Regions from separate parts of the Bacillus sp. NEAU-Y102 genome, predicted to be linked through region 2. Evidence: riboswitches for the same ligand, from Rfam matches in the RefSeq annotation. Region 2 holds a riboswitch; the other holds the start of a gene.

Region 1 (15,875 bases), on a different contig from region 2:
TTCAAATATTGTTCGTATACCAGTTCAATTTGTAACTGCAACAGTCACGAAAAACGCTTCCGTCAGCTCCGCTTATTTAAACCAATACTTTGATTACACGGTGCGTATTACAAATACTTCCGAAATTTCACTCTCAAATATTTCTTTACAAGATACCATTCCAGCAGGTTTACAATTTATAAACGGCACTGTCTTTATTAACGGTGAACGCTCTCCACTAGCGAACCCAAATATCGGTTTCCTAGTTGCCACTAATTTAGAGCCAAATGAAACAATTATCGTGTTATTCACAGTACAAGTAATAAGTCCACCTATTAATAATCAATTTAAAAATACGGCCAATATTTCGTTACAACTTCAAGTCTCGCCTACCGATCCACCAATTACAGTAACCGTTACAAGCAACGAAAACATCGTCACCTTTGTTCCAGAAAATCCAGACGAAACACTTCCAAATTTAAATTGCTTCTTTGACGGTGAACGCTTCATACGGATTACTCCCCAAAATGCAAGAAATTACCTTTGGACTTGGATTTGGTGGAATTAAATTAAAAAAGAGATTGTAGTTTTGTTGAAACCAAATTACAATCTCTTTTTCATTGCCTTTATCACACTACGTTATAACTCGTCCAAGGATATACAATTAAGCATCACCTCAAGTTATTTTAGTCGTAATAAGTTGGCCAGCTTCATTAATAGTAACTTTCCATTTCACTCCACTAGCTGTCTTCATGATTATGCCTTTACTTGCCTCTATTTCAATATCTCCAAACATTCTTCCACCAGTTGTAGCTAACCAAGCATTCCCATTTTCCATAGAAGACCTTGCAAAAATGCGATTAATTCGAAAACGCTTATGATCTTGAGAATAACCACTTAATGTAATTCTTACTTTATATAGTTGATTCGCCTTCATATTCGATATAATTGTATCGCCTACATTTAATGGAACATCCGATGCGATAACCCAATTTCCAGTTGCGCTTAATGCATATTCAATTTTAATTTTTTTTGGACTCTCTCCCCATCCAAAATACATTCCGAAACAATTTAACATTTGTATTGGTTTTTTCGTAAAATCCAGTTCAATAACAACTGGATTACTATCTGGAACGTCAATATAGTTTACACTTTGTTCATCTATTAAATTAAAGCAATTTGCTAGATTTCCACCGTACGGTACTTTCCCACTTACTTGCTTAACAATATACTTTTGCTGAGCATTTACTAATATATCATCTTGATTGCCTATTAAGTGAGGTTTATTTAACGTAATCGGTAACTGAATTCGAAGAGATTCTTCATAGGTAGACTTACAAACATTATATTGCCCTTTATCTACAATAGTTGTCGAAAGCAGATTTGAAAAAAGGTAGTTACGATGAGAATTAGAAGAAAATTCAATGACAATTTGTTCACTACTCATCCGGTACGTATCCCAGATCATACAATCAAATGTATTATACGCACCTGAGCAACGAATTACTTTTTTCGTTTGTTGTCTACATTGTACTTGAATATCATGAAACGTATTTCCTGAACTTTCATTTGGTAAATCACTATTTCCATCTACTTCAATCCCATACACACATCCATCAATAAATATAGATTGAAATACATTGGCGTTAATCCAACAAGGTGTATTGATATCATTTATATATTCTGTCTTCAAATGTATTGCAGTTTGAAAGTTTTTAATTTGAATAAATTTAACTTGAAAGAAACTAATAAAATCCCATGCCTTTTGACAATAAAAATGTATAGCTTTTCCTTTATACGATGGGGTTGCATTTACTATATTTATATTTGATATAACAGATTGATTAGGTACTTCGATTTGTTGTGAACCAGAAACATAAATAACAACAGATTGAAACAATGGATTTATAACTTGAAGAGTACCACCAACTATCGAAGCGTTACTTTGTAGCTCAAATGCATTAAAATCTCCATCAATTTGCAGCGTTACGGTAGGATCTAACTCTAATCTTACGTTTGATTTAATAACAATCGGCTTTACAATTTTGTACGTATTTACCCCGGTAATTCTAACCGTCGAAATTCGATTCGCTACACAATAATCAATAGCTTGCTGAATTGCTAATGAGCTATCATTTCCCGAGTTTGGAACTGCGCCAAAACAATTAATGTGAACGCTACTTTCTGGCACACAATCTTCTTGGGAAGAAATATATTCTGACAAAATAAATTCACTCCTCATATTACCTTTTTCATATAATATGTGAGTTGTCTCTTAAAAGTTTCTATAATAAAAAAAACAAACGACCTACCCGGTCATTTGTTTAATTCATATATATTTTTCGTTTCCTCTATCATTTTAGTTAACGAGAAATACATCATTGCTTTCTCTCGTGCTTTTAGTCTAATAGCAATTACCTTTTCTTCATTCCCTTGTAGTTCCTCAAGCGCACTTGCGAATTCATATTCGCAATATTCAGATATCAAAATACCTGATTCTCCATCTATTACTGCTTCATGTATTCCACCAACATCTATTGAAACTATTGGTGTCCCTGTAGCCATTGCTTCAATTACTACCATTGGAAACACTTCACGAAAAGATAATAAAAGTAAGGCATCCATATTCCCTATAAACTCATGCGGCTCAGAAATATTTCCTAGCATCTTTACACTCTGTTGCAATCCATATTTTTCTATTTCTTTCATAATCGGTTCTTTCTCTGGTCCATCACCAGCAATATAAAACATAAAATCATTTCTCTTTTTCAACACATTTGCAATTTTGACAAATAGTAGATGGTTTTTCTCTTTGGATAATCTAGCTAATATCCCTATTTTATATGTAGATTCTTTCTTTTTCTGCTGGAATAAAAACTTTTCAATATCGACACCGTTATAAATTGTATTTATTTTTTCTTCTGCTACATGAATTGAAATTAAATTATTCTTTTCAAACTCACTTACTGTAATAATATTGTTTACATATTTATTCATGAAATAACGAAAAAGCGTTGGCATTTTCTTTTCTAATATCGTTACATTATGTTTCGTATAAACAATTTTCATCTTTTTTTTAATAAACTTTTGAAGTAGCAAAGCATATAATACCATTCGCAAACTATTTGCATGAATAAGTTCTATCTTTCGTTTACAAATTTCGTTTCGTAAATAATAAATATTTCTCAAATGATTCCATCTACTAAGTAAGATGAAATTTTCTTTTCTAGTAAGAGATTCATATAGTTCTCCATCACCTGCAGCTGTATAAATCTTAAAATCCTCATAACGCAAATTACTTTCCAATTTACAGAAATAGCTCTCGGCTCCGCCAGTTATCAATTTATCTGTCATCAACAGTATATTCATAATTGCGTCTTCCCAACTACATTGATTTTATTTTTTTTATAAGCATGATAAGCATACTTGCTGAAATAGTAAAAAATTTGTACCGAATTCAGTCTTTCTTGTTCCCTTAACAATTTCCAATACCGGAAAGCTGCTCTAATTTTATTTCTAGAAACAGAATTTGTAACAATTCTATATTTTGCTAACACTTGCTGTATCCCTTTTGCTTCATACCCTTTATGTAATAAGTTCAGCCATAACGCTGTATCTTCCGGCTGTATACTAGGCATTTCTACATACGGAATTTTTTCACGATCAATCATCACTGTTAAACACCCGATAATTGTATTTCCTACTAAATAATGATAGTCAACAGATTTTGGTACACTCACTTCGCGATTTAGTTCATTACCATTTTCATCAATTAAACTATACGACGCATATGAAAAAGCAATATTCATTTCTTCCATAAATAACAATTGTGTCTTCAATTTATGCGGCAACCATATATCATCACTATCTAAAAAGGCAATATACCTTCCTCTTGCCTCTTGGATCGCTAAATTCCGAGCTTTAGCAGCACCAACATTTTCTTTTAATGATAATAATCTAATTCGTGAGTCTCCTTCTATTATCTCTTTAATTTTTTCCGCAGATTGGTCGGTTGAACCGTCATCAACGATAATCATTTCCCAGTTTTCATACGATTGATTCTGTACAGATAAAATTGTCTCACCTATAAATCGTATACTATTATAAGAAGGTGTTATTACAGAAACATAAGGCGGCTCGTTATGTGCTGATAGACATTTTACCATCTATCTTTCCCCTTCCTTCATATATTGAAATATACTTCACAACAACTGCTAAAAATAAAAAGAACGCTTCGTTAATAATGAGTGACAATGACATCATCTGAAATAAAAATGCAATCATAGTCAATAGAAGGTATGGTTTTTCACGAAACAAAGTATGCTGCGCTAGCTTGAATATTAATATGAATAAAAACGCGCTATATAGAAGAAAACCAATTGTACCCGATTCAGACAAAATTTCTAAAAATGTATTGTGTACATATAATTTTTCATTAAATTGATACTCATAATAATTCGAAAAGTTAAAAGCACCGATTCCGATATATGGATTGGATAAATAATATTTAAAAGCAGCTTCCCATAATGTAAATCTACCACTTCCATTATCATGGGAAAAATCAGAGATTCGTTTATTTAATATGTCATCTAATTGGCCCCCCATTACACTATTCGATAAACTAAAAATAACTACACTAAACAATACTAAACTCATAATTATTTTTATTTTTTTAGCGAAACTAGACATACATATATATACAAAAACGACAAGCACAAGCGCTAATATACCACCCCTTGAAAAGGTTAATAGACTCGTCGTAACACATAAAATTAACCCTAGGATGTTAGTGATATTTTGTAAATTAGTCATATAGTACATAAAAAATATTGTATTATAGAAAATAAAAATGTTAGGATCATCTAGCAATCCAATTAACCGTGGATATCCTCTATCAACTAATAAACCAGCAAAAATTTCTCTCTCTTCTCCACCGTATAAACTAAAGTATTGTAAATCGATTATATAGAGTATTAGACTTACAATATTAAATACTACTCCTACATAAGCAATAGATGATTCAAGTACCACTATTTCAGTATTCCCCAATAAATTCCTCATTATAAAATAGCATCCTAAAACGAGTAGCACGCCAAAAATCATACGAATACTAGCATTTAAATACATAGAAAGAATTCCACTTAAACAATAAATGAAATAAAACAGTAAAAATATAACTTCATGAAAATATAACTTTTGAATATGAAAGTTTTTAATTGCTAAACAAAAATATATGACTAAAAAAATCATATATATTTTCAATGAAAATCCAATATATAAATTGTATTTACTTAACATAACAAATAATATTAGAAGAATAATCCATCCCATCGATACTTTCATACTATTTTCCATAGGCTATATCCCCTGTTTCGTAATATAATCCTTTTTGCGTATTTTTCTTATAAAAGAAAGAAAAAGTTTTTTTAGCTCATAATCATATAGGAATATGGCAGCTACTACAATTAGTATATTAAGAACAAGCGCAATTAAATGATATGTATGCAATATATATTGCACTCCAATAAAGGTTACGCCAAAATAAATTGTATACGGCATTACAATTTGGAATACAATTTTTTTCTTCACTACACTTACCGCTATATATCCCACTAAAGCGACAATTTCAAATAAAACCATAGCGTATGCCGCTCCTATCACTCCACCAATACTACTAAAGCTATAAAGCATAACCCCACCTATCACCAATGCTACACACTGCACAACAGTTCTCTTATTTTGACATCCGCTCGTCGTTAAACCGTCAGCAATGGCAATATTTAAACTTTGTAGCACAATAAGAAATGATAATATTTGGAGTGGTTCTACTGCATTGCTCCATTCTTCATGAAAAAATATAGAAATAAAGTATGGTGCTAAATGATATAAACCAATCGTCATACATATTCCTATAATCGCCATTGATTTAATTTGAAGCAAATTTAATTTCGTATGCGCTTCTAAATTATTCTGGTTATAATGCTTAAAGAGCACTGGAAAAAATGCACCTGCAATTACCCCCGGTACTTGATATAAAGCTGCCGGCATCCGGTAGGCTACTGCAAAAACACCTACCATACTTAATGGCAATGTATAGTTAAGCAAGATAGGTGCTAATTGTGGCGTACTCATTATTAAAAAACCGCTAATAATAAAGGGAGTTAATTGCCAAAATAACGCTTTATGAATTACGACTTTCATATTCATTTTCGTCTTTCTTCTCATGATATATATACTGAATACACCACCGATCATATACCCAAAAGCATATAAGCGAGCCGTTACATACACCGGTAACTCTCCGAAAATACAAAAACATGTAATTATAATGATAACCGATGCTGATACAACTTTAATGAGCGCTATATACTCCATACGTTCCATCAGTTGAAAATAGACAATTCCTATGTTTTGCCAAGTTAATCCTATTAACATGAAAAACATTACGTTTATCATCATATAAATTAAATTTTTATCTACATACATATAATGAATAGCAACATAACCGATGATAGAAATAAAAATAAGTAGAATCATCCTTATTTTTATATACGATGATAAAATCTTCTCTAAATCTGCTCCATCCTTTGCCCCTTCTCGAAGAAACGTATTACTAAGTCCTAAGTCTGTAAAAAATAACATAACAAACGTCACTGCTATGGCAACACTAAACATCCCATAATGTTGTGCGTTAAAAAAGTTTGCTAAAATAATTAAACTGACAGCCTGAAGAAGGTTAGCTAAAATCGTACTATAAAATAGATGGATAATATTGTTTAGAATAGATCTACCCATACCAGTTCTCCTTTGCAAGTAACCTACTTACATATGTTGTTTGTTTACATATATATTTATCTTGCACCATTACCGTTCAATACAATTAAAACGGTCTTACATAAAATACGGATATCCATCCGAATCGTTTTCATTTCAATATACTCCATATCCAGCCTCAACTTTTCCTTTGGATCAAGATTATATCCTCCATTTATTTGTGCCCATCCTGTTAATCCTGGTTTTACCATTAAACGATCCTTAAATTCTGGAATATACGCATCAAATTCATTATAAAAAAACTCTCTCTCTGGTCGAGGGCCTACAAAAGACATATCTCCTCTTAAAATATTTAAAAGTTGCGGTAATTCATCAATTCTCGTTTTTCTTATGAACAATCCAACTTTTGTAATTCTTGAATCATGTTCTTTTGCCCATTGCGGGCCATTTATTTCAGCATCCTTTACCATCGATCTTAATTTAAATACATTAAACTTCTTCCCGTTTATACCTAAACGTTCTTGAAAGTAAAATGGAGCACCTGATGTTTCTAAAGTAATCATAATACAAAAGAACAACATAATTGGTATCGTTAATAGTAACAATATGATTGAAAATATAATATCAAACAAGCGTTTTACACTTCGATTCAATATACTAGGCTTTTCTTGAGCCGGAATCGTATACAACTTGGCTTGATTTGTTTCACGAATCATGGATCGTTACCCCCACATTCAAGAATATAAAATTATACCTATTAATTCACATTCTTTCCTCTTTATATCCACTATTACTTTTTGCACTGTACGTAGTGAATCTTTTCGCTTTTTAACTGCTAAGACCACTCCATCGCATTTCCCTGCAATAATGTGCGTAGCAGGAAGATCAAATACTTCAGAAGAATAAAAGAAAATGTAATCAAAATCTTCTTTCCACTTAGCAATCGCATTATCAAATTCATCCATAGCAACTAAGGGGGCCCCTGTGTGTACTGTTTTTTTTGCAGGAATACAATATAAGTATTTAGACAAATTACTAGAAAAAGATTCATAATTGCAGGGGGAAGAGCTTATTATATCGTTTACTGTTATCATGTGATCACTTTGTAATAATACATGTAATTTAGGATCAGAAAAATTCACATCAATAAGTAACACCTTTTTCTTCATTTCCGCAAACACTAGACCCATATTTACTATAAGCGAGGCAACAACCCCTCTGTCCTTCGTTGAACTAACTGTGAACAGTTGTTTTCCAGATTTTTTTAGCTCGTGATACACCGTATAAAACTGTTCTTTCATCAGATCATCATGCAGATCGAATGGCAGCTGTTTCTTTGTCCTAAACATCAACATGTTCACCTCGATATATAGATGATTGTTTATCAATCTCTGTAGGTTTCTTTTTTCTATTCGGTTTCATATTTATGTGACCAATAACAGAGACTGTTGTTATTTTCTCTAAATCTTGTTCCGTGTATATACGTTCATCAAAATGATCTCGAAATACAGCTAAACCTATCCCAACAAAAAAACTAACAATTAAAGAAATAGGAATGATTAGTTGAAATTTTGGAAACAATTTTTCAGCCTGTTCCTGTAACTCAGGATCCGTCAACACTTTCACACCTTGTACATTTGTGTACTGTTGAAAACTTTGTTGTGATTGCTCTGCCAATGTCTTTACTATGTCTTTCACGACTTTCGGATTGGAATCTTTTACTGTAACAGTTACAATTTGTGAGTTGTCCGTATTTACCACCGAGATTTTTTGTGCTAATTCATAACTTGATTGCTCTAATTTCAAAGTTTTTTTAACTGTTGAAATAATTAATGGGCTTTTTAAAATATCGACATACGATGTTACTAGTTGCTTATTTTCTTGTGTTTTATTTGTTGAATTTTCCTTATTAAACTCATCTAAATTCCCAACAAGAATTTGCGTTGAATATTGATATGACGGCTTTAAAACATACATAGAGATAAGAACTAAAGAAGCGGTTAAACAACACATCGTTAAAATAATCGTTACGAATCTTCTTTTCAATAATTGTTGAAAATCTTTTATACTCATTTCTTGCTTCAATTATTTCACCGCCCTTTTCTGAATAACATCCTGCAAGTCACTCTTTACAGATAACCCTTTCTCCTTTCTATCCACTTGTTTTGTTACATACTTTCCGACTCTCAATGCAAATTTTTCTACATATATATACGAAAGCATTGCAAATATAAACGAAAAAACAAGTGAAAAAATTAAAATAATAAGCAACGGTAATATTTTATGGAGCATGTATATAAGGGAAAATAACGATATAATATGATATAAATAAAGACTGTAAGAAATCTTCCCCAAATATAACAAGTATTTATTACGTAGTAAGGACGACAAAGTTGATATTGACAAGCTTAATATGACAAATAGACATGCACTTATCGCCACTACATAGTCTCGAAATATAAAATTATTGAGCACTTTCATTTCTCCAATAAGCCCTTCATACATAAAAAGTAAAATCGCAAATAAAAACCATGCAATTTTCGTGTTTTTAGTACAATTACTATAAAAAACTATTAAATTATTTTTATACTTCGCAACTAGTGCTCCTAGTAAAAATAGCACCGTATAATGCAAAGTTAATGCATAGCTTGTTAATGTTAAGCCCGAACGAAACAAAAATAATATGATGACAGAACATATACTAAAACTAAACAATAATAGTAATGAACCCCTTAACGTTTTTCGTAAGCAAATCATCAAAATTAACGGGAAAATTATTGATATTCGCATTTCATGGACAAGCGACCAAATCACACCGTTATATGCATCTATATTATATTTCCCAACCAATAAAATATGTTGTGCGATTAAGCTTGAAGAACTTTCAATCGTCCATGAGCGATTAAACCATTCACTTAAATAAGAAATACCATATTCACTAATTGTAGTCTGGCATATAATCGCTATAATTATTGCCACAATATAAGGAATATATATTCTGCATATACGTTTTAAAAGGTATGACCCATAGCTACTATAGTTTTTTTCAATAGATTCATACAAAACAAATCCGCTCAAAACAAAAAAGATAATAACAGATTCGTTACCACTACTAAAAATTAGACGAGCAGGTGTTTCTTTTAATAGATACATAACAAATGGTTTATTATCTTCATAACTGTAATTTTGAAATGCTGAAAAAATCATTAAATGATGACCAATCATTACTACTAATGAAGAAATCCCTCTTATAGAGTCCAATTCTTCGTATCTCTTCATCTTTTTACATCAACTCCTAATGAAATGATACTAATCATTTCAAAGCGACATCTTTATTCATATTCCTCTCCTTTCTTTTCATTCCAATTTTTCATATTAAAATGATTTTATAGTATAAATTTGAGTGTATTGTAACATTTTTTGTAATATTATGAATAGTAAATCTCGAAAATTGGTATATACCAATTTCAACCTCGAAAAATGAGTAATATTGATAGAAAAACACTATAAAAATATCTTGCATATTTACAAAATTAAAGAGATGAATAGCGTTTTTTCAATATAAAATAAAAAAGATAGCCTATATAGGCTATCTTTTTTATTTTATTTAATTACTGGCACCACTATATGCTACATGTCGTTTCTCAATTCTTTCTTCAATTTCTTTCATATTTTCTTTATTATTTAATAGTGATTGTTTATTTTCAATTAATAATTGTTTAAAAGATTTTCTCACTTTTTTTCTCATTTTCATTGTCCTCCTTGGGGGATGGTTTATATAAAAGATAAAGAATTATCTGTGTGTCCTTATAATAATTGATTGTTGTGAATTCTATTTGAACTTCATATGAAAATTCCGTTTATTTTCTGACAACTTTGTGAACACGAAAAAAAGACTCTCTAAAACTATGTTGAAATTAATTCACTTCATTATAAAAATTACTATTTCCATCAACTTTTATCATTATATCTTGTCGAAACATTTATATATTTAAAATTGATTTCGACATAATTTTATTTACTATAATACTGTTTACAAAAACAAAAAGAAGGTGTTGCATAAGTCAAAGTTCGACTTATGCAACATCCCTCTTTCTAAACTATTTATAGCATATTTATTAATATTTCAGGTCTTCCCCAATTCATTTCTTCACAAACAAATTTAAGTTTTTCTTCATCCATTGTGTGTAGTCCCTCTTCTAGTGAACATGAAATTGGAACTTCACAGTGAATTTGTGCTAATTGCAACGAAATATTTAAGTTCTCTAAATCACTTTCAATCTTCGTACGCTGCGCTTTCGTTAATGATTCTACATTTTCTAGTACAGCGGATACTGTTCCGTGCTCTTGAATAAGCTTATACGCTGTTTTTTCACCGATACCTTTTACACCTGGATAATTATCACTTGTATCTCCCATGAAAGCTTTTGCATGGACGATTTGCCACGGCTCTACACCTTTTTCTTCCATAATTTTCTCCGGTGTGTAATATTCGTAATTTCCAATTCCTTTACGCAGAAGCATAACTGTAACGTTCTTATCAACAAGTTGAAGTAAATCTGTATCACCAGTTAAAATATAAACTTCAGCTTCATTGCAATATTGTTTTGCAAGCGTACCGATACAATCATCGGCTTCGTAGCCTTTCATACCGATAACTGGAATGGATAATTTCGCAGTCATTTCTTGCACTAAATCAAATTGAGGAATTAATTCTTCTGGTGGCGCTGCACGATTTGCTTTATAATTCGAGAACGATTCTGTTCTAAATGTCGTACTTCCCATATCCCAGCATGTAACGATATGTGTTGGTTCGATCGCTTGCGTAGCTGTTAACAAGTGTTTCATATAACCATGAATCCCGTTTGTAGGGGTTCCATCTTGTCGTTTCATAAATTGTCCGTAGACACTTGTTGCGTAAAAAGCACGAAATAATAGTGCCATACCATCAACTAATAATACTTTTTTCATAATTCCTCTCCTATTAAAAAAATAATAACCTCACGTTATCACGTAAGGTTATATAAATAGATTACCATTCTACGTTTTTGCTCAACTTTGTCTATTATACATGGTTTTTGTATATTTAGCACCATTAACACATTAAGACATCCTACTACAACAAGTATGCAATATGCCTGAATACGTATTTTTTCCAGTAGAAACAACGACAGCCTTTGCATTTCCACTAACAATATGCGAACCTTTAAAACATACATTTTCAAGCTCAAGTGGATTATAATCTTTCATCCGTTTTAATGGGATAAATCGTTTACGTTCAAGGTGATAGCAGCTTTCAAACTTCTCTATACTCGCTTCGTTTCCCGTTAACACAGACTCATTTACTAATAAATCATCTGCATAAATAATACGTACATCAGCTGGCACAGCATCTCCAGCCGAAAGAAAAATCATATCTCCAGGTACAAGTTCTTGCACTGGTATCTCCATCATTTTCAGTTCACTATTTAGCCCTGTACTACTAGAACATTCTACTCTAGATACAGTAATCGTTTCACGTTGTAATTCATCACACACACGTTGTTTTGAAAAACCTGGGATCATGCCACCAAGCTTCATCATTACTTCTGCAAGAAGTGCTCTTTTTGAAGTTAGTTCATTTCGGCCATATACTTGAATACGTTTTTGTGCCTCTTTCATTGATAGTCCGTCTCTTGTTGTTTTAAAATATGCAAATACAGATTTTACATCTCTTGTTGCAATTTCAATTAATAAATCTTTATTTTTTTGAAGCATTGTTTGTTCTTTTATTGATTTTTTACTTAGTTTATATGACGTGTTACCCACAGTTTTGTTTGCATATAACATATTATCGTCTCCTCCTTTACAACATAGGAAGAAACGCTTTGTTTCTCAATTTATCCACTTTACTGTGAAAGTGTCTAGCGCTTTATAAACGCTACATTGTGATAAATATAGAGGGAGGAACAAATCGTTTCCTGCCTACATCATATATTTTTGATTTGAAGTATATGGGTAACGGAACCGAGTCAGAATTTGACATGCTCCTCACCTCCTCGTTTAATTTTATAGTTTATACTATGAAATTACTCATAGCTTGGTAACAAAAAAGACCCCTACCCTTAAGAGAGTAGTGGCCATTACATACACAAATAAACGATTTCTAATATAATTAGAAATCTACGGACCTCTCCCTCGCCGAGTTTTAGCACTGTATAGCATAGGTACATTACCAGCTACGTTAAGAAAAACCTTAATTCGATCATTCCTGTTGACCCATTGGCGTCTCTCGACATTTTTGGGCAGTAGCATTTCTCTATACAGGAGCCTCACCTAACAGAGACTTATTTTCATTACATTGAAAATGTTACTCTTATTTAAAATAGATGTCAACCGTAGCCTACAATTTTTTCAAAAGGTATGGCAAACTAACATATATAAAGTGAAACTTTAATCAGTGGGGTTTTGTTCATCCCCCACTGATTATTAGCCCTCACCAATCGGGCTGCCCGGCAAATAGCGGAATAAAATAAAAAACTTTACGTTTAAACGTAAAGTTTTTAATAAGTTATACAGCCAGCAATTACAATCCCAATTGAAAGCGATAAAAACATAAGAAAAAGACCGACTGCTTGATTATCTTCTTCAAGACTTTTGTTTATATTAAAGCGTGGTGTAAGCCACTCAGCTAAATAAAAAACGATAATTTGAGCCAAAATCCCAACTGCTCCCCACGAAATCATATCAAGAAGTGAAATTGAATTAGCTGCTGTCGAATATAAAACAATAGCTAACCCAAGTAATCGTCCTCCAAGCACATAGCTTACCGCCTTATTCCCTTGAGCCATTAACTTAAATTCCTTAACTTTCGTTGTCACTTCCATCAAGAACAGACCAATACATAAAAGTCCGAGTGTTACTGCTAAATATGATAAAAAATTAATCATTTTTCCCCCTCCTTTTTATACCTACCGGTAAATAGTACGATTCATTTCCTGTAATCTTTTCTCCCGCGCGAATACCGATACTACTCGCTTTTCCAGCAATTAAAAAAGAACCAAACACATACGACAGTTTCTCCATCCCTTTTTCTGTTTCCAAGGATACGACTGGAAGTTCTATATACTTTTGAAATATCGGCAGTGAAGTTTTATACGTTTGATGTGCATTTTGAAGCATAATATTTTCATCCTTATCGCGAATCGTAATTGTATCTCCTTCTCTACCAAATGAAGGTTTTTGAACGAAAGAACCTTTTCCTAAAAATAAATCTGGTTCTAAATATGTAGGTAACATATATTCTTTAATCCACTGTTGTTCCTCGTTTGTATAAAAGACCTCTTCTTCTGCTAACCCCCAAATAAGACACTGAATTGATTTTGGCTGAAGTAAAAATGCTGACAAAGGATTTATTATAAAAAGCTTTCCGGCTTTTACAAGTTGCAGCAGTTCCACACCTATCAAATCTCCTGTTTCAGGATCTTGATCCTCAATTAAATCTTCTATCGGATATGTTTGGCGATATAAAACATCAATCTTCGCCCCATCTTTATCAACTAGAGCACCTTTCGTAATTCTAAGTTCTGACATTGGCACTACTTTATTTTCAACATGGCATAACTGACTTAAATACATAGTCGTATTCCAATCCTCAATATGTTCATGATGTGCTGTAAAAACAACATTTGGATTGTCTAATCCCTTTGTCGCTTCCATTACAGCTTTCGTAACACCAGAAGATAGTAATCGTTCTTGATCCGAGTTTGGATCATCATAACCTAGGTTTTCACAAACTTTTCCATTCATTTGAAAGCATTCCATAATAAAAGTTGGTGTATCACTATTAAACTCAAGCATTTTAATTTGGTTATCAACCGTTATAACGAAATCAAATCGTGAAATAACAGATTCAGGATATAATCCTTTCATTCTAATGAATGATAAGCTCGCAGGAGGAAAACCAAGCTCAAGAAGCTGTTCGTCACTTAAATTTCGCAAAAGTCTAGCAGTCTTAAAAAATATTTTACCCATTCGTTCAGTCGCTAAGTGTAATTGTTCCAAAGTCTGATTTGTTATAGAAAAAACATGAAACAAACTATATTCACATTCATATAAATCCGACCAAAAATTCGGATATTTTAAATAAAAATCTTTTCGATCCCTTATGTATTGCGACATATTTTAGCCCCCAAATCCTCCCTTTGAACCGCTTCCAATTCCACCTTTAAATTCAGCAGACGATTGATACGATTTAAACGCCGATGAATTTTTAAAAGTGGATTTATTTTGATAGTATCGCCCACCATAGAAATAATGCCCACGATAACCTGAACTACTATCATCACACTGCCATACCCCAAGTTCATCATCCCAATCCCAATCAGAACAACTATTATCATTCGGTTTTGGGGGAAGATCTTGTGCGCAACCAAATAAAGTGCCAGTCATTAAAGACGTTACGACACCACCTACTAGCCATTTCGTTTTTGTCACCTTCGCACTCCCCTTTTTAAATTCTATTCCTATTATATAGGATGACATGATAAAGTAGAAGAAAAAGGAAGAAGAGGGATAAAATGCGCTTAGAATATCGACTTAATGATGGAACGAAAGGGTATCCTGCTTTATGGAACTACGCCAATATTTCTAATTCTGAAATTATCGCACGCATGACTTGTGAATATTTTATTAAAGAGAAAAATACTTATGTTGTCACTGCAACTTCGGTTGATCCAGACGGAACAGCAGTTATTTATATTCAAAAAGAAGTTTTCGCCAATGACCCTTCAGACCCTACATACTCCCACATCGGTTTTGAAATTAGAGAACTAAGTGAAACGAGTTCAAGCTTAGTAGATAGTCAAGATGTATGGAACTACGAAGAAATTTTACCATCTCTTCATTCAGATATTATATATATTCAGCGAGACGGCATGTCTATGGAATTCTCCTTGGATTCAAGAGAGATTGATGAAGACAGAAAGTGCTACATTTATTACGGAAACTTCACAGGTGAATCAAGATAATATTGATATATCTATGCAACAAAAAAACCTTACGTATAAAACGTAAGGTTTTTATATAGCCCCACATATGCCGTTCTCTCTAGATGTCCATAAACCTGCTCTCACAGGTGGATG
Region 2 (15,875 bases):
TTTAGAGCCAGCACCTATCATTCTTATACACAATGGTTCCATTGATTTTAGCAATTTGAAAAAGGCGAGAATTACGGCGGAATATTTATTTTCGGAACTTCGCATGCGAAATGTGAGCGATATTCAAACGGTTAAATTAGCATTATGGGAAGCGAGTGGCGTTGTTTCTATATTTCAGTATCCAGAATATGAAGCAGCTTCTCGGCGGGATCTAAAAGTGGCGGGGAGAAGGTCTCCAGTTTCTTTCATTTTAGTGAAAAATGGAAGGATTCAACAGGACGTTCTCGCTTTAATAGGAAAAACAGAAGAGTAGGCAAAAGAGTTTTTAGAGAAGAGTGCGGAAATTGAATCCATTATGTTAGCTACAGTAGATGAATCACATAAAATAAATATTTTGTTAAAAAAATGAAAAATATACGCATTTTGTCGTTTTGTACATATGATACAATAGTGTGGACAACGAAAAAGGAGGCGATACGGTGGGATATGTAGAAGAATTACGAAAAATAGTTGGTCATCGCCCTTTAATTTTAGTTGGTGCTGTTGTACTCGTTATAAATGAAAATGGTTATGTTTTATTGCAGCAGCGGACAGAGCCGTACGGAAAATGGGGGCTACCTGGCGGGCTAATGGAGCTTAGTGAATCACCAGAAGAAACAGCTTATCGTGAAGTATATGAAGAGACAGGAATAAAAGTGAAGAACTTGCGACTAATCAATGTATTTTCTGGAGCGAACTACTTTACAAAATTAGCAAACGGTGATGAATTTCAATCTGTAACAACCGCCTATTATACGGATGAATACGAAGGGGATTTTGTTATGAATAAAGAAGAAGCAGTTCAGCTTAAATTCTTTTCAGTAACAGAACTACCTGACTATATTGTGGGATCGCATAAAAAAATGATTGCTGAATATATGAAGATTATGGAAAAAAAGATATAATAAAAGTGAAAGAAATACAAAAACACAGCTCTGGTTGGTAGTCCAGACGCATGATTTCATGTCAGTAACCTTCCCCTCCGGGATGTCCCGTATTTCTAATTTTTTAAAGGAGGGGCTGTCAATGGAGTTGACAGTATATCATGATGGCCAATTTTTTGTTGGAATTATTACATGCAAAGAACAAGGGAAATTGTATGGAGCGAGGTATATTTTTGGAGCGGAACCGTCAGATGAAGAAGTGCTTATGTTTGTGAATGGTTCACTTTTAGAGCATTTTCAGCATTTTGCAAAATGTGGTGTAGAAGTTAAAGAAAAACAGCGTCCTAAAAATATAAAGCGTATCATACGACAAGCAGCAAAAGAAACAAATGTTAAACGTTTTACTAAGGCGCAAGAGGCGATTAGTTTATCTTATGAATTGCATAAACAAGAAAAGAAAGTGCAGTCTAAGGAGAAGCGAGAAGCTGAAAAAGAAAGAAGACGTTTAATTAAAGTACAAAAAGCAAAGCAAAAACATCGTGGTCATTAAAGAAAAGGTGTTAGAGCAAGTGCTCTAACACCTTTTCTATACTTAAATACAAGTAAACTTACTTGTATTTCATAAACATTAACTGGTAAGATACAAATAGGTAGTTTTAGAGGAGGGAAAAGAGTGATTAATTTTAACTTTTTTATGAATGATGTTGTCCGCCAAGCGCGTGAAGAGATTGTCTCTGCTGGATATACAGAATTGACGACGCCGGAAGCGGTAGAAGAAGCGTTTAAAAGAAATGGAACAACACTTGTAATGGTAAACTCTGTATGTGGTTGTGCAGGTGGTATCGCTCGTCCTGCTGCTGCGCATTCCGTACATTATGATAAACGTCCTAACCACCTTGTAACGGTGTTTGCAGGTCAAGATAAAGAAGCGACAGCAAGAGCGCGTGAATATTTCGAAGGGTACCCACCTTCTTCTCCATCATTTGCTTTATTAAAAGATGGAAAAATTGTAACGATGGTAGAGCGTCATGAAATTGAAGGTCATGAACCGATGCAAGTTATTGCAAAACTACAATCGTATTTCGAAGAGAATTGTGAAGAACTATAAAAAATAATAAAAAAGGCGGCACGTCCACAATCAAGTGGATGTGCCGCCTTTTTTATTTATTATTTTAATTTCTGAGATATGCATAGTTATGTTATTTTATGCATTATTTTATACACGACAAAAAGCGTTTATATTGTTATTTTATTTATTTTTATTTTATATATTGCATAAAAATAAAAGTGCTGATACAATACAAACATCGAATAAATATTCTATTAAACTTTTAAATATACATTATTAGGGGGAAGAAAGATGAAGAAGTTATTATCAATATCGTTTGCACTTATTTTAATTGTAAGTATATTCAGCGCTTGTAGTAATGGGGAATCGAAAGAAACAAAAGGAAATAAGAAAGTACTCGTAATGGGGACTTCAGCAGATTATAAACCATATGAATACGTGGAAGCTTCAAAAAGTGATGAAATTATTGGTTTTGATGTTGATGTTGCTAAATATATCGGAAAAGAACTTGGGTATGAAGTGAAAGTGAAAGATATGGATTTTGGTGGTTTATTAGCATCTCTTAGTTCAGGAAAAGTTGATTTCGTAATGGCAGGTATGACGCCAACTGCAGAGCGTAAAAATAATGTTGATTTTACAGATATTTATTTTGTTGCGAAAAATATGGTCGTTTCTAAAAAGGATTCTAATATTAAATCTGTAGAGGATTTAAAAGGGAAAAAAGTAGGAGTACAAACAGGATCTATTCAAGAAGAGAAAGCAGCAGAATTTAAAAAACAAGTAGATTTCCAAGTTGAGGGACGTGACCGTATACCAGAAATCGTACAAGAAATTAAAGCTGGTCGTTTTGACGCTGCAATTATAGAAGACACAGTTGCTAAAAATTATTTAGAGAAAATGAAAGATTTAAAAGGAATTGAAATTAAAGAAGCGCCAGAAGAAGTTGGAGCAGCAATTGCCCTTCCGAAAAATAGTGATAAAACAGCTGAATTTAATAAAGTAATTAAAAAAATGCAAGAAAATGGAGAAATGGATAAATTAGTGAAGAAATGGTTTGGCAGCGAAAAATAAGCTGCCTTTCACTTTTCTTTGAGGGGAATGAAAAGGATGAACTTAGATTTTTCGGCGATTACGCCTTCGATACCATATATACTAAAAGGTTTAGAAGTTACTTTGAAAATTGTAGCAGTATCAGCTTTAGCAGGATTTATTTTAGGAACATTATTAGCACTTTGTAAAATTGCTAGAATACGAGCGTTAAATATAGCAGCAGATTTTTATACATCAATTTTTCGTGGTACACCACTTGTATTGCAATTAATGATTATTTATTTCGGCGTCCCGCAAATAATTGGTTATGAAATACCAGCATTCTTAGCAGCTGTACTTGCATTTAGCTTGAATTCAGGTGCATACATGTCAGAAGTGATTCGTGCTGGTATTCAAGCAGTTGATAAAGGACAAACAGAAGCAGCGATGGCTTTAGGGATACCGTACGGAAAAATGATGAGAAATATTATTTTCCCTCAAGCATTAAAAAATATATTACCAGCTCTTGTGAACGAATTTGCGACACTTACGAAAGAATCGGCTGTAGTAACAGTAATAGGCGCGACTGATTTAATGCGTCGTGCTTACATCGTAGGCGGTGAGACATTTAAATATCTTGAACCATTACTTTTTGTTGGACTGATTTATTATATGTTAGTCATTATTCTTACATTAGTCGGGAAGGCAGTTGAAGGGAGAATGAAGAAAAGTGATTAAAATTGAAAACCTTCATAAATCATTTGGTAAAAACGAAGTATTAAAAGGAATTACAACAACGATTGAAAAAGGGGAAGTAGTTGCAATTATAGGACCTTCTGGATCAGGAAAATCAACATTTTTACGTTGTATGAATATGTTAGAAGCACCAACGGATGGTCACATTTGGATTGGAACGGAAGAAGTAACGAATCCGAAAACGAATGTTATGCATGTTCGTGAAAATGTCGGTATGGTATTTCAGCATTTTCACTTATTTCCTCATATGACTGTATTAGAAAATATTACGTATGCTCCTATCAATGTAAAAGGGGTAACGAAGCAAGAAGCTGAAAAGAAAGCGGAGAAACTTTTAGAAAAGGTTGGATTAGTAGATAAAAAAGATACGTATCCGAATCGTCTTTCGGGAGGACAAAAGCAACGTGTAGCAATTGCAAGAGCGTTAGCGATGGAACCGGAAGTTATGTTATTTGATGAACCGACATCGGCGCTAGATCCAGAGATGGTGAAAGAAGTGTTAGAAGTTATGAAATCGTTAGTTACGACAGGAATGACGATGGCTATCGTTACACATGAAATGGGCTTTGCAAAAGAAGTGGCAGATCGTGTTCTTTTCTTGGACGGAGGAAAGCTTGTAGAAGATAGTGTGCCAGAAGAATTTTTTGCAGCGCCGAAAAGTGAACGTGCGCAACAATTTTTACAAAAAATATTGTAATATGAAAAGGTTATGTGAATAATAAGTAGAAAAGGATGACATTGTGTCATCCTTTTTTTATACTAACTGTAAATACGTTTATACATATAGGAGTAATGATATGTTTAAAATTGGATATCGTACAGTAAAAACAGCAATTGGGACAGGCGCGGCAGTTTTTATTGCTCAGTTATTAGGATTAGAATTTTATAGTTCAGCGGGTATTTTAGTTATATTGTGTGTACAAAATACGAAACGTAAATCACTGCAAGTATCAATACATCGTTTTTTAGCTTGTATATTATCAATGGTGTTCGCGTTTTGTATTTTTGAAACAATTGGATATACACCACTAGCAATTAGTGTATTATTACTTACATTTATTCCGACTGCAGTTATGCTCAAAATTCAAGAGGGTATTGTCACGAGCTCAGTTATTGTTATGCACCTGTATTCATTGAAGCAAATTACATGGCTTATAGTTGGAAATGAAATTGCTATATTAACGATAGGGATTAGCGTGGCTCTATTAGTGAATATGTATATGCCGAGTAGTGAAAATAAGCTAAAAGAGTATCAAGATAAAATAGAGAGTAATTTTAAAACGATTTTGTTTGAAATGGTTGTGTATTTACGAAATCGAGAAAGTAGTTGGAGTGGAGCAGAACTCATTGAAACCGAGAATATGTTAAATGAGGCAAGAGATTTATCGTTTAAAAAACTTGAGAATGCATTTATGCGAGAAGATGATTATTACTATCGTTATTTTAATATGCGTATGCAACAATTCGAAATTTTAGAGCGAATGATACCACTAGCAGCTTCTTTATCGTGGACATATGAACAAGCTGACATGATTGCAGATGTTGTTGAAAACATTGGTAATGCTATTAGCCCTGAGAGTACTGGCGTTATTTCCTTAAGGCAGCTTCAAGAAATGAGGGGATTATTTAGAGACATGCCATTGCCAGCTACACGCGAAGAATTTGAGATACGTGCGAAACTTGTTCAACTTGTGTATGAAATGGAACAATATTTACTCATTAAAAGTCGCTTTAAGGGAAAGGATAATATAAAAGAACTTATATAGAAGGTAGGAATTATCTATGCCGTATCTTCTCACTATCATATTATGTCTTTCTTTATCGCCGTTTTGGCCTCTTGGGGATAATCCGCGTGCCGGAGATCCTTTTATTATTGTAAATAAAGCAACGAATAAATTAGCTTACATTGACGATGGAAAGATTCAAAAAGTTTTTCCAGTAGCGACAGGGAAAACGAATGAATTAACTCCAGAAGGAACTTTTGATGTTGTAATGAAAGCGAAGGACCCGTATTACATTGCGAAGAATATTCCGGGTGGATCGCCAAAAAATCCACTTGGGTCAAGGTGGATTGGGTTTAATGCAAGAGGAACTGATGGAAGTAAATATGGAATACATGGAACAAATCAACCGAGTTCAATTGGAAAGTATATTTCACAAGGGTGTATAAGAATGAAGAAAAACGATGTGGAATATTTATTTGATCGTATTCCAATTGGAACGAAAGTATGGATTGTGAAATCGAAAAAATCATTTCAGCAATTGGCAAAAGAAAAAGGAGCCGTTGCATATGAAAAAGCCAACGAAAAGGTTGGCTTTTTCTATTATAATAAGTTGTCTTGACATGTGTACATAACCGTGCGTTAATGAGAGTATAGAAAGATAAAATTAGATAAAGGGGTTGCTCATATGTATTTGAATCCAAAACTTTCGTATATGCAGTTTTTTATGGGATTTCTATTTATTATTACATTCATATTGGCAACTTTTAATATATGTTCTTATCTTGTAGCGATTATATGTATGGCATTACTTAATCTAACTTTTGTTATTGGGGCATTTCAGCAGAAACAATATACAAGTTTTGTAATAGCACTTGTAATGTCATTTTCCTTTAGTATTGTAGCGATTGTGTTTTATATAAAATAAACCATCTCGATGTCGAGATGGTTTATTTTTTCATGTGTAAAAGTAAAAAAAGGACGAACACATCGCCCTTTTTACCAAAACATACTCGCGCCAGCAAGTAATGTTGTTACAAGCATAGAAATTAGCATCACATAAACCATAATTTTTTGAGCTTTTTTATGCATCGTTATACCTCCTTGCAAATCAGTACAATTTCATTGTAACGAGAAATGAAATTATGGACAAGGGGAGATTGAGGACAAAATTCGGGAGGGGATTGCAAAATATAACAGGAAATTTGAGTGTGTATAGAGAATATAGTTAAAGGATATATTGTTAATTTTTAGTTGGGCAAGCTGAAGAATGGAGATACGATGATGAAAATATACGAAACAGATCGTTTATACTTAAGGGAAATTGATGAGTCGTATGCTGAAACAGTTCTTCAATATTACGACAGAAATCGTGAATTTTTAAAAGCTTGGGAAGAGTATAGACCGGATGATTTTTTTACGCTAGATTATCAAAAGAAAAAGTTGCAAAAGGATAGAAAAGAGTTCGAAGACGGGAAAATCATCAGACTATGGATTTTTAAAAAGGGTGATGATACAAAAATAATTGGGTGTATTTCATTTAATTTAATCGTTCGTGGCATTTATCAATCTTGTGTACTCGGTTATAAATTAGATAAAGCAGAGTTAAACAAAGGGTATACGACAGAAGCACTTAGAAAAGCAATTCAAGTTGCTTTTGAGGAATTTCAGTTACATCGTATAGAAGCTCCGATTATGCCTCGTAATTTAGCATCTATACAAGTGGTGACGAAGATAGGTTTTCAATATGAAGGCGTGTCTAGGAAGATGTTAATGGTAAATGGCGTGTGGGAGGATCATATGCGCTGGGTATTGTTAAATGAGTAATAGAAAGCAGATGGTTATCTAGACATGTAAACCATCTGTTTTTTGTCTTGTATTTCGAAACTTTTGCGAAATTCTGTTATAATTAGTAGTGTTACATACATAATGGTAGTGCAGGAGGCGCAGTCTTATGATTAATCAAGAACGTTTAGTAAATGAATTTATGGAATTAGTACAAGTAGATTCTGAAACGAAATTTGAAGCAGAAATCTGCAAAGTATTAACGAAGAAATTTACAGATTTAGGTGTAGAAGTATTTGAAGATGACACAATGGCTGTAACTGGTCATGGTGCAGGCAACTTAATTTGTACTTTACCAGCAACAAAAGATGGTGTTGATACAATTTACTTTACTTCTCATATGGATACAGTAGTTCCTGGTAATGGAATTAAGCCTTCTATTAAAGATGGATATATCGTATCAGATGGTACAACAATTTTAGGTGCGGATGATAAAGCTGGATTAGCATCAATGTTCGAAGCAATCCGTGTTTTAAAAGAGAAAAATATCCCTCACGGTAAAATTGAATTTATTATTACAGTCGGAGAAGAATCAGGTCTTGTTGGTGCAAAAGCTTTAGATCGTGAGCGTATTACAGCGAAATATGGCTACGCATTAGATAGCGATGGAAAAGTTGGTGAAATCGTTGTTGCAGCTCCAACACAAGCGAAAGTGAACGCAATTATTCGCGGGAAAACAGCTCACGCTGGTGTAGCGCCGGAGAAAGGTGTATCTGCAATTACTATCGCAGCGAAAGCAATTGCGAAGATGCCACTTGGTCGCATTGACTCTGAAACGACTGCAAATATTGGACGTTTTGAAGGTGGTACACAAACGAATATCGTTTGCGATCATGTACAAATCTTTGCAGAAGCTCGTTCGTTAATCAATGAGAAAATGGAAGCACAAGTTGCGAAAATGAAAGAAGCATTTGAAACAACTGCAAAAGAAATGGGCGGTCATGCAGACGTTGAAGTAAACGTTATGTACCCAGGATTTAAATTTGCTGATGGCGATCACGTTGTAGAAGTTGCAAAACGTGCAGCTGAAAAAATTGGTCGTACACCTTCTCTTCACCAAAGTGGTGGCGGAAGTGATGCAAACGTAATTGCAGGACACGGTATTCCAACAGTTAACTTGGCAGTTGGTTATGAAGAAATTCATACAACAAACGAGAAGATTCCTGTTGAAGAGTTAGCAAAAACAGCAGAATTAGTTGTTGCAATTATTGAAGAAGTAGCGAAGTAATGGAATAGAAAAAGCGTGTAAATCAATTGTGATTTACACGCTTTTTATTTTGACTCGATTGCTTTGACAAGACGTATAAGCCAATATAAGAAAAACTATGGAAGTATATACGTTGTTGCTATATGTACTAGACGAGGGAATAATCCTAACGTATTCATATTGAAAATCGGAAGTAGTAAATAATTAATTGCAATGATTAATATAACTACAAGGAATGTATAGTTGAGTTTGGCCCGCTATTTGCCGGGCAGTAAGCCCCCCACCTCAAAATTCAGCGAAAGCAAAGAAGTTAGGTGGGGATCGGGCTGCTTGTAAAAGTCCAATTGGTGAGGGCTAATAATCAGTGGGGGATGAATAACCCCCCCACTGATTAAAGTTTCACTTTATTAGTTGATTTCATCATAATCAGCCCCTTTCACATATATATCCTCTTTATATCGATTATAAAAAAGAACAAGTAATTATTATAACTATTGTGCAAAATTTGATATAATAAAAGAACGAACGTTCTGATCAGGGGGTGAGTACTATGCGAGAAATGTATCCGAAAAATGGTCGTGTTATTTTACATGTAGATATGAATTGCTTTTTCGCATCTGTTGAAATTGCTCATGATCCATCATTACAAGGAAAGCCATTAGCGGTTGCTGGAAATGAAAAAGAGAGAAAAGGAATTATAATAACATGTAGTTATGAGGCGAGAGAATACGGAATACGTACGACGATGCCCCTTTGGGAAGCGAAAAGATTATGCCCGCAATTAGTTGTAAGGCGTCCTAATTTCACATTATATCGCGAAGCTTCATTTCAAATGTTTCAAGTCCTTTCCCGTTTTACAGAAAAGATACAACCAGTCTCAATAGATGAAGGATATTTAGATATTACAGATTGCTATGCACTTGGTTCGCCTCTTGAAATAGCAAAGATGATGCAACAAGCACTATTAACAGAGTTACAGCTTCCGTGTAGTATCGGAATCGCTCCAAATCTTTTCCTAGCAAAAACAGCTTCTGATATGAAAAAACCTCTCGGTATTACCGTGCTTCGAAAACGTGATATTCCAGAAATGATTTGGCCACTTCCAGTTGAAGCAATGCATGGGATTGGAGAAAAAACAGCTGAAAAATTAAATGAAATTCATATACATACAATTGAACAGTTAGCGAAGGGAGACGAGCATATCATTCGCGCTAAAATTGGCAAGCACGGTATTGATTTACAAAAGCGTGCAAAAGGTACGGATGATAGGGAAGTGGATCCGAGTCAAATGGGCCAACATAAAAGTGTCGGTAACTCGATGACTTTTTCAAAGGATATGGATGAAGAGAAAGAATTACTTGATATGTTAGAACGGTTATCAAAATCAGTGAGTAAAAGATTACAAAAGCGAACCCTTGTCAGCTATAATATTCAAATTATGATTAAATACCATGATAGGCGAACAGTAACACGGAGTAAGCAATTGAAAAATGCGATTTGGGAAGAACGTGATATTTTTCAAGCAGCATCCCGTTTATGGAAGCAACATTGGGATGGTGATTCCGTTCGTTTACTAGGTGTTACAGCTACTGAAATAGAGTGGAAGACAGAATCGGTGAAACAATTAGATTTGTTTTCATTTGAAGAGGATGCGAAAAAAGAACCACTACTTGCTGTCATTGATCAAATTAATGATAAGTATGGAACACCGATTTTACAACGAGGTAGTCAACTACTACGTAAGCAAGAGAAGTCGTTTCAACAAAAGTTAGAAAATAAGTTTATGTAGAAGGTGTCATGAAGTAGTAAAATCATGACACCTTTCATTTTTAACTTGCTTCTAAATCTAATGAAGTTTTCCAACCAGCTGCAGTAACGCCAGATTCTAATAGCATTCTACTTACTATTTTTTCAATTAAGATAGCCGCATTTGTCTTGCAATGTAATGTAGCCTGTATACACACCTTTCGATTAGAATCTACGTCTTCGCTATACAACTCTTTTAAACCGAGCCCTTCTGTACTTACCATATGCATAAGTAAAAAACGAATATGTGCTTCATTTTCTTCTGAACAAGTAAGGGAAAGTAAGTAGTTTGTTTGTTCTGGTGATTCTTTTTTTGATTTTTTATTCATAAAAAGAGCAATTGGGCGAAGGAGTATATTTGCTAGTAACACGCCGGCTGTACCTAATATAGCTGCAACGAGGAAACCGGCGCCTGTAAGAGTACCGACAGCAGCTGCACACCATAAAGTAGCTGCCGTATTTAGCCCTCTAATACTAAAACCATCGCGGATAATAACGCCACCCCCTAAAAAGCCAATGCCACTAACGACTTGAGCAGCAATGCGGGATGGGCTAGCATCATGATCAAGCATGACGGATAATAAAACAAATATACAGGCACCAAGTGATACGAGAGCATTTGTCCGTAACCCAGCCATTCTGTGTCTCCATTGTCTTTCCATTCCAATGCAAGCTCCTACAATAATTGCTATAACTAATCTGAATACAATGTCGTACCATACCATCATGGTCACCTCCATATATAAATATGTGTTATGTCTTTTAGAATGAGCGGGGAATATCCACTCATTCTTATTTTTACAACCAGCTACGAAACTTTTTAATATAAAGCTTTTTTAGGAATTGTGTTAAAAAAGCGTAGCCTAATAGTATTCCTACTAACCAAGGAAAGTAGTTAAGTGGCAATGCTTGTAAACCAACGGCTGCACCAAGTGGTGAGAATGGAATATAAATCCCGATTGCCATAATAAGAGCGGTTAATAAAACGACTGGTGTTGATGCAGTGCTTTGAATAAATGGAATCTTTTGTGTTCTTATCATGTGAACAATTAAAGTTTGTGTTAACAATCCAACGACAAACCAACCGGACTGGAATAATGATTGCTCGCTCGGTGTATTTGCACCAAATACATTCCACATGACTACGTATGTGATAATATCAAATACGGAACTAATTGGGCCGATACAAATAATGAAGTTTCGTAAGTTTGCAGTATCCCATTTTCGTGGTTTTTCTAGAAACTCTTTATCCATTTTGTCCCATGGAATAGAAAGTTGTGAAATATCATAAAGTAAGTTTTGAATTAAAAGATGAATGGCAAGCATCGGTAAAAAAGGAATGAAAGCACTTGCTACTAACACGCTAAACACATTACCGAAGTTAGAGCTAGCTGTCATCTTAATATATTTTAAAATATTTCCGAATGTAGTACGTCCTTCTAAAATACCTGCTTCTAATATAGTTAAACTTTTTTCGAGTAGAATAATATCGGAAGCTTCTTTCGCAATATCAGTAGCAGTATTAACAGATATTCCGACATCAGCTTCACGTAATGCTACAGCATCGTTAATGCCGTCTCCCATGTAACCTACAGTGTGTCCATTTCCTTGTAATGCGTGTATAATACGAGATTTTTGCATTGGATTAAGCTTCGCAAATACAGTCGTTTCTTCAGCAAGTTTTGCTAATGCTTTATCTGGTAAAGAATCAATCTCGTAACCGAGGATTGGTTCGCCGATATCTAATCCAACTTCTTTACAAACCTTCCTTGTAACAATTTCGTTATCGCCAGTTAAAATTTTCACTTGTACACCATGTTTTTGTAATGCTTGAATTGCAGCTGCTGCAGATGGTTTCGGTGGATCTAAAAAGCCGATATATCCACTGAGAATCATATCTGTTTCGTCTTTTACTGCGTACTCTTTATTATTTATTCTTCTATCTTTTTTATAAGCCACAGCAATAACCCGCATACCTTCACTATTTAATGTCTCACTTAGTTTTTTGACATTTGAACGTATTTCCTCGGTGAGTGGAACGACTTTTTCATCCACTTCGGTGTAATTACAAATTGATAAAATTTCTTCTACGGCACCTTTACAAACCATTGTATGTTCACCTGAAATATCTTTTACGATGACTGACATACGCCGGCGGGCGAAATCGAATGGAATTTCATCTAGCTTTTGAAAAGCTGATGGATTAAATTTATTGTTTTCCTCTGTATGCTTAATAACAGCTTTATCTATTAAATTTTTCAATCCAGTTTGATAGAAACTATTTAAATAGGCAAATTGTAAGACGCGATTGCATTCATTTCCCTTGGGATCTAAGTGACGAACAAGGACAACTTTATCTTCTGTTAAAGTTCCGGTTTTATCTGTACAAAGAATGTTCATAGCACCTAAGTTTTGAATAGAATTTAGCTGTTTTACAATTACTTTTTGTTTAGACATGTTAACGGCACCTTTAGCTAAATTAGCAGTTACAATCATTGGTAACATTTCAGGTGTAAGACCAACAGCGACGGCAATAGCGAAGAAGAAAGCTTCTTGCCAATCTCCTTTTGTGAATCCATTAATGAGAAGGACAATAGGCGCCATAATAAGCATGAATGTAATTAAGAGCCAGCTTACTTTGTTTACACCTTTATCAAAGCTTGTTTCTACACGCTTTCCAATTACCTTATTTGCTAAAGAGCCGAAATACGTATCGGTACTTGTTGAGATGACAACAGCTTTTGCGCTACCACTTACAATATTTGTTCCCATGAAGCAAAGGTTTTCCATATCGAGTGGATTGTAATTTTTTTTCATGTTTTTCGGTAAGATATGCTTATTTTCTGTATGGTAGCAGTGTTCGTATTTTTCTACAGGAAGTGCTTCCCCTGTCAAAGAAGATTGATTAACAAATAAATCTTTAGCGGATACAACACGCACATCAGCTGGAACGATATCACCAGCTGAAAGGGAAATAATATCGCCAGGTACAAGTTCCTCAATTGGAATTTCTGTTGTGTAATTTCGGTTTAAATTCTTTACATTTTTTGTTTCATGTACAAATCCATTTATTCTAAATACGCTCGCAGTTGTTCGAACCATAGCTTTTAACTTATCGGCAGCTTTTTGAGAACGAAATTCTTGGGAAAACCGAATCGTTGCACTAAGTAGGACCATTACAGATACGACAATCGTTCCTTGCATATCATCTGTGAAAAAGGAGAGTGCTCCAAGAGCTAATAAAACGAAAATAAATGGATTTTTAAATGCCAATAGAAATTGAATGTACCACGGCGCCATTTTATTATGAGCTATTTCGTTCGGACCATATAAAGAAAGTCTACGAGCCACTTCTTGTTTAGATAATCCATCTTGTGTTGTTTCTAGAAGTTTTAACGCAGAGATTACATCTTGTGTTGCAACCTCCACTAATAATTCGTTATTTGTTTTCATGCTATCTTGCTCATAAGCATGCTTTGTTTCTTGTCTTTGTAAATTAAACATCGGTAGTTCCTCCTCTGTCATGAAGGAGGAAACAATCTGTTACCTAACTATTTGAAATGGTGAGGAACAGTTTCTTTCCTACCTACATGATGAAATATGAATGTAAAACGTATGGGTATCTGGGCCGAATCATCAATTGCCAACTGTTCCTCACCTCCGTACAATTTAGTAGTTTCTGAATATGCTATGTTTGTTTCATAGTAAGGTGCATATAGACGTAAAAAGACCTTTACTCAAAACGAGTAAAGGTCTGAATTCGCAGTTAAAAGAGTCCACAACAAAGACTGTTAGTAGACATAAATAAAAACAGTTTTTGTGTATGACAAAATACATGCACCTCTCCCTCGTTGAGTTTTAGCACTGTATAGCATAGGTACTGAAACCAGCTACGTTAAAAAAGGCCTTCATTCCGACCTTTCCTGTTGACCCATTGGCGTCTCTCGACATTTTTGGGCAGCAGCGTTTCTCTATACAGGAGCCTCACCTAACAGAGACCATATTCAATTACATGTTGAATGTTAGCACTGTAAAATCGTAGTGTCAATATCTTTTTTATCTATGTTTTTAAAATATTAAACGGATTTATAATAGATATGTGGGATGAAATGCATGATATTGATTATGAATAATATGGAAAATAAATATTTTTATAAAAGGGGAATTTGTAATGGTACCACAAAATTTTATTATAAATATTGAGAATCAAAAATGGTTGTTTAATGAGCAGGAAGATTTATGTTCACACGGAGAAATATATTTAAATGTGGATGGAACGATTATTACGCGGACAGGTATGGATGAGGAATGGGGAATAAGTGAATCAGCTTTAGCTTTGTTACGAACTTTAGATAAAGAATATATTTGTGATATTGAAAATGAAGAGGGGGTTATTTTGCACGGATGTGGCACTATGCTAATGTTAGGATGCCCAATTTCAATTCATTGGACTATAAACCATATAGGTAAAAATGTGATTTTAAAGGACTTTGTCAAAGTTATTTCTACTGATCAAAAGGCTATATACTATGAAGGGCTTCATATAGAATTGAATGAAAATGAATATAGAAAACAAATTGTTTCTTTTGCACTACAAGCAAAAGAATTATTTAATAAATCAAGTGAAAAGATAATTTTAAATGAGCTTGAGCGAAGTATGTATACCGACTTTTGGACGGAATATGATCATTTGTTAAATAAGTATAAATAAAAAAGCACTGTAACCAGTGCTTTTTTATTATAGATTACGAGATTGTAGGGTTTTCAAAAATAACAATCTCTGAACTGTTTGTAGTTGAAACGCGTTGGGCGTAATATGTTAAAGCTGAAGAAATATATGCTGGTAACGTATCATTTGTATGTGATGTTGTATATTCATGGATTAATTCCTTTAAAGTTGTCCATTCTAATTGTGCTGGGTGATCAGACACGAAAGAACTTACCCAGCGATCAAATGAAGATGAAAAATCAGTTTGTAAACGAAATACTTCTTTCATAATAAAACGCTCCCTTAAAATGTAGTATAATTATTTTACCACAAAAAAACGAACGATTGGTAAATTTTTTAAGTATAATGTTCGTGTTATATAGTTGTCTAGATGATTGGTTATGTAAATTCGATTTGCCATTTGAAATAACATTCCGTAAGATGAGAGATAGAGTATATTTAGAGCTGGAGGAAAGAAAGTGGAATTTGTATTTTTAGGAACTGGTGCAGGTGTTCCTTCAAAAGGAAGGAACGTTTCAGCAATTGCTTTACAATTGTTAGAAGAACGAGGACAGACTTGGTTATTTGATTGTGGCGAGGCCACGCAACATCAAATATTACATACATCGGTACGTCCGCGCCGCATTGAAAAAATATTTATTACGCATTTACATGGCGATCATATTTTTGGATTGCCTGGTTTATTAGGTAGCCGTTCATTTCAAGGAGGAACTACGCCTTTAACGGTGTATGGACCGAAAGGAATTAAACAATTTATTGAAGTGGCATTATCGGTAAGTACGACACATGT

The links. Region 2 has a riboswitch for magnesium ahead of mgtA (magnesium-translocating P-type ATPase). Riboswitches for the same ligand answer to the same signal wherever they lie in the genome.
Region 1: it holds a riboswitch for magnesium, as region 2 does, so the genes downstream of both, ACYFX0_RS16020 (P-type ATPase) here and mgtA (magnesium-translocating P-type ATPase) in region 2, are expected to answer to the same signal.

Annotation. Positions count from the first base shown of each region.
Region 1 covers NZ_JBTWFK010000005.1:401,203-417,077, forward strand. Annotated here, with positions in the region: gene ACYFX0_RS15960 (DUF7507 domain-containing protein) at 1-547, shown strand, start outside; gene ACYFX0_RS15965 (glycoside hydrolase family protein) at 656-2,203, opposite strand; gene ACYFX0_RS15970 (glycosyltransferase family 4 protein) at 2,296-3,348, opposite strand; gene ACYFX0_RS15975 (glycosyltransferase family 2 protein) at 3,345-4,145, opposite strand; gene ACYFX0_RS15980 (O-antigen ligase family protein) at 4,120-5,334, opposite strand; gene ACYFX0_RS15985 (oligosaccharide flippase family protein) at 5,338-6,774, opposite strand; gene ACYFX0_RS15990 (sugar transferase) at 6,831-7,469, opposite strand; gene ACYFX0_RS15995 (CpsD/CapB family tyrosine-protein kinase) at 7,488-8,108, opposite strand; gene ACYFX0_RS16000 (YveK family protein) at 8,095-8,838, opposite strand; gene ACYFX0_RS16005 (acyltransferase family protein) at 8,839-10,032, opposite strand; gene ACYFX0_RS16010 (FbpB family small basic protein) at 10,361-10,501, opposite strand; gene ACYFX0_RS16015 (5'-3' exonuclease) at 10,858-11,724, opposite strand; gene ACYFX0_RS16020 (P-type ATPase) at 11,857-12,582, opposite strand; M-box (ykoK) riboswitch at 12,918-13,083, opposite strand; gene ACYFX0_RS16025 (DUF350 domain-containing protein) at 13,296-13,682, opposite strand; gene ACYFX0_RS16030 (glutathionylspermidine synthase family protein) at 13,675-14,913, opposite strand; gene ACYFX0_RS16035 (hypothetical protein) at 14,917-15,228, opposite strand; gene ACYFX0_RS16040 (hypothetical protein) at 15,312-15,761, shown strand; RNA gene ssrS (6S RNA) at 15,816-15,875, opposite strand, start outside.
Region 2 covers NZ_JBTWFK010000001.1:1,065,127-1,081,001, reverse strand. Annotated here, with positions in the region: partial or broken gene ACYFX0_RS05360 (DUF421 domain-containing protein) at 1-409, shown strand, start outside; gene ACYFX0_RS05355 (NUDIX hydrolase) at 480-944, shown strand; gene ACYFX0_RS05350 (YjdF family protein) at 1,066-1,473, shown strand; gene ACYFX0_RS05345 (BrxA/BrxB family bacilliredoxin) at 1,618-2,031, shown strand; gene ACYFX0_RS05340 (transporter substrate-binding domain-containing protein) at 2,284-3,063, shown strand; gene ACYFX0_RS05335 (amino acid ABC transporter permease) at 3,100-3,759, shown strand; gene ACYFX0_RS05330 (amino acid ABC transporter ATP-binding protein) at 3,752-4,474, shown strand; gene ACYFX0_RS05325 (aromatic acid exporter family protein) at 4,575-5,543, shown strand; gene ACYFX0_RS05320 (L,D-transpeptidase) at 5,560-6,120, shown strand; gene ACYFX0_RS05315 (DUF3894 domain-containing protein) at 6,187-6,426, shown strand; gene prli42 (stressosome-associated protein Prli42) at 6,498-6,590, opposite strand; gene ACYFX0_RS05305 (GNAT family N-acetyltransferase) at 6,780-7,325, shown strand; gene ACYFX0_RS05300 (tripeptidase T) at 7,453-8,571, shown strand; gene ACYFX0_RS05295 (DNA polymerase IV) at 9,101-10,339, shown strand; gene ACYFX0_RS05290 (MgtC/SapB family protein) at 10,380-11,081, opposite strand; gene mgtA (magnesium-translocating P-type ATPase) at 11,155-13,860, opposite strand; M-box (ykoK) riboswitch at 14,192-14,359, opposite strand; gene ACYFX0_RS05280 (hypothetical protein) at 14,528-15,067, shown strand; gene ACYFX0_RS05275 (DUF3932 family protein) at 15,102-15,353, opposite strand; gene rnz (ribonuclease Z) at 15,544-15,875, shown strand, end outside.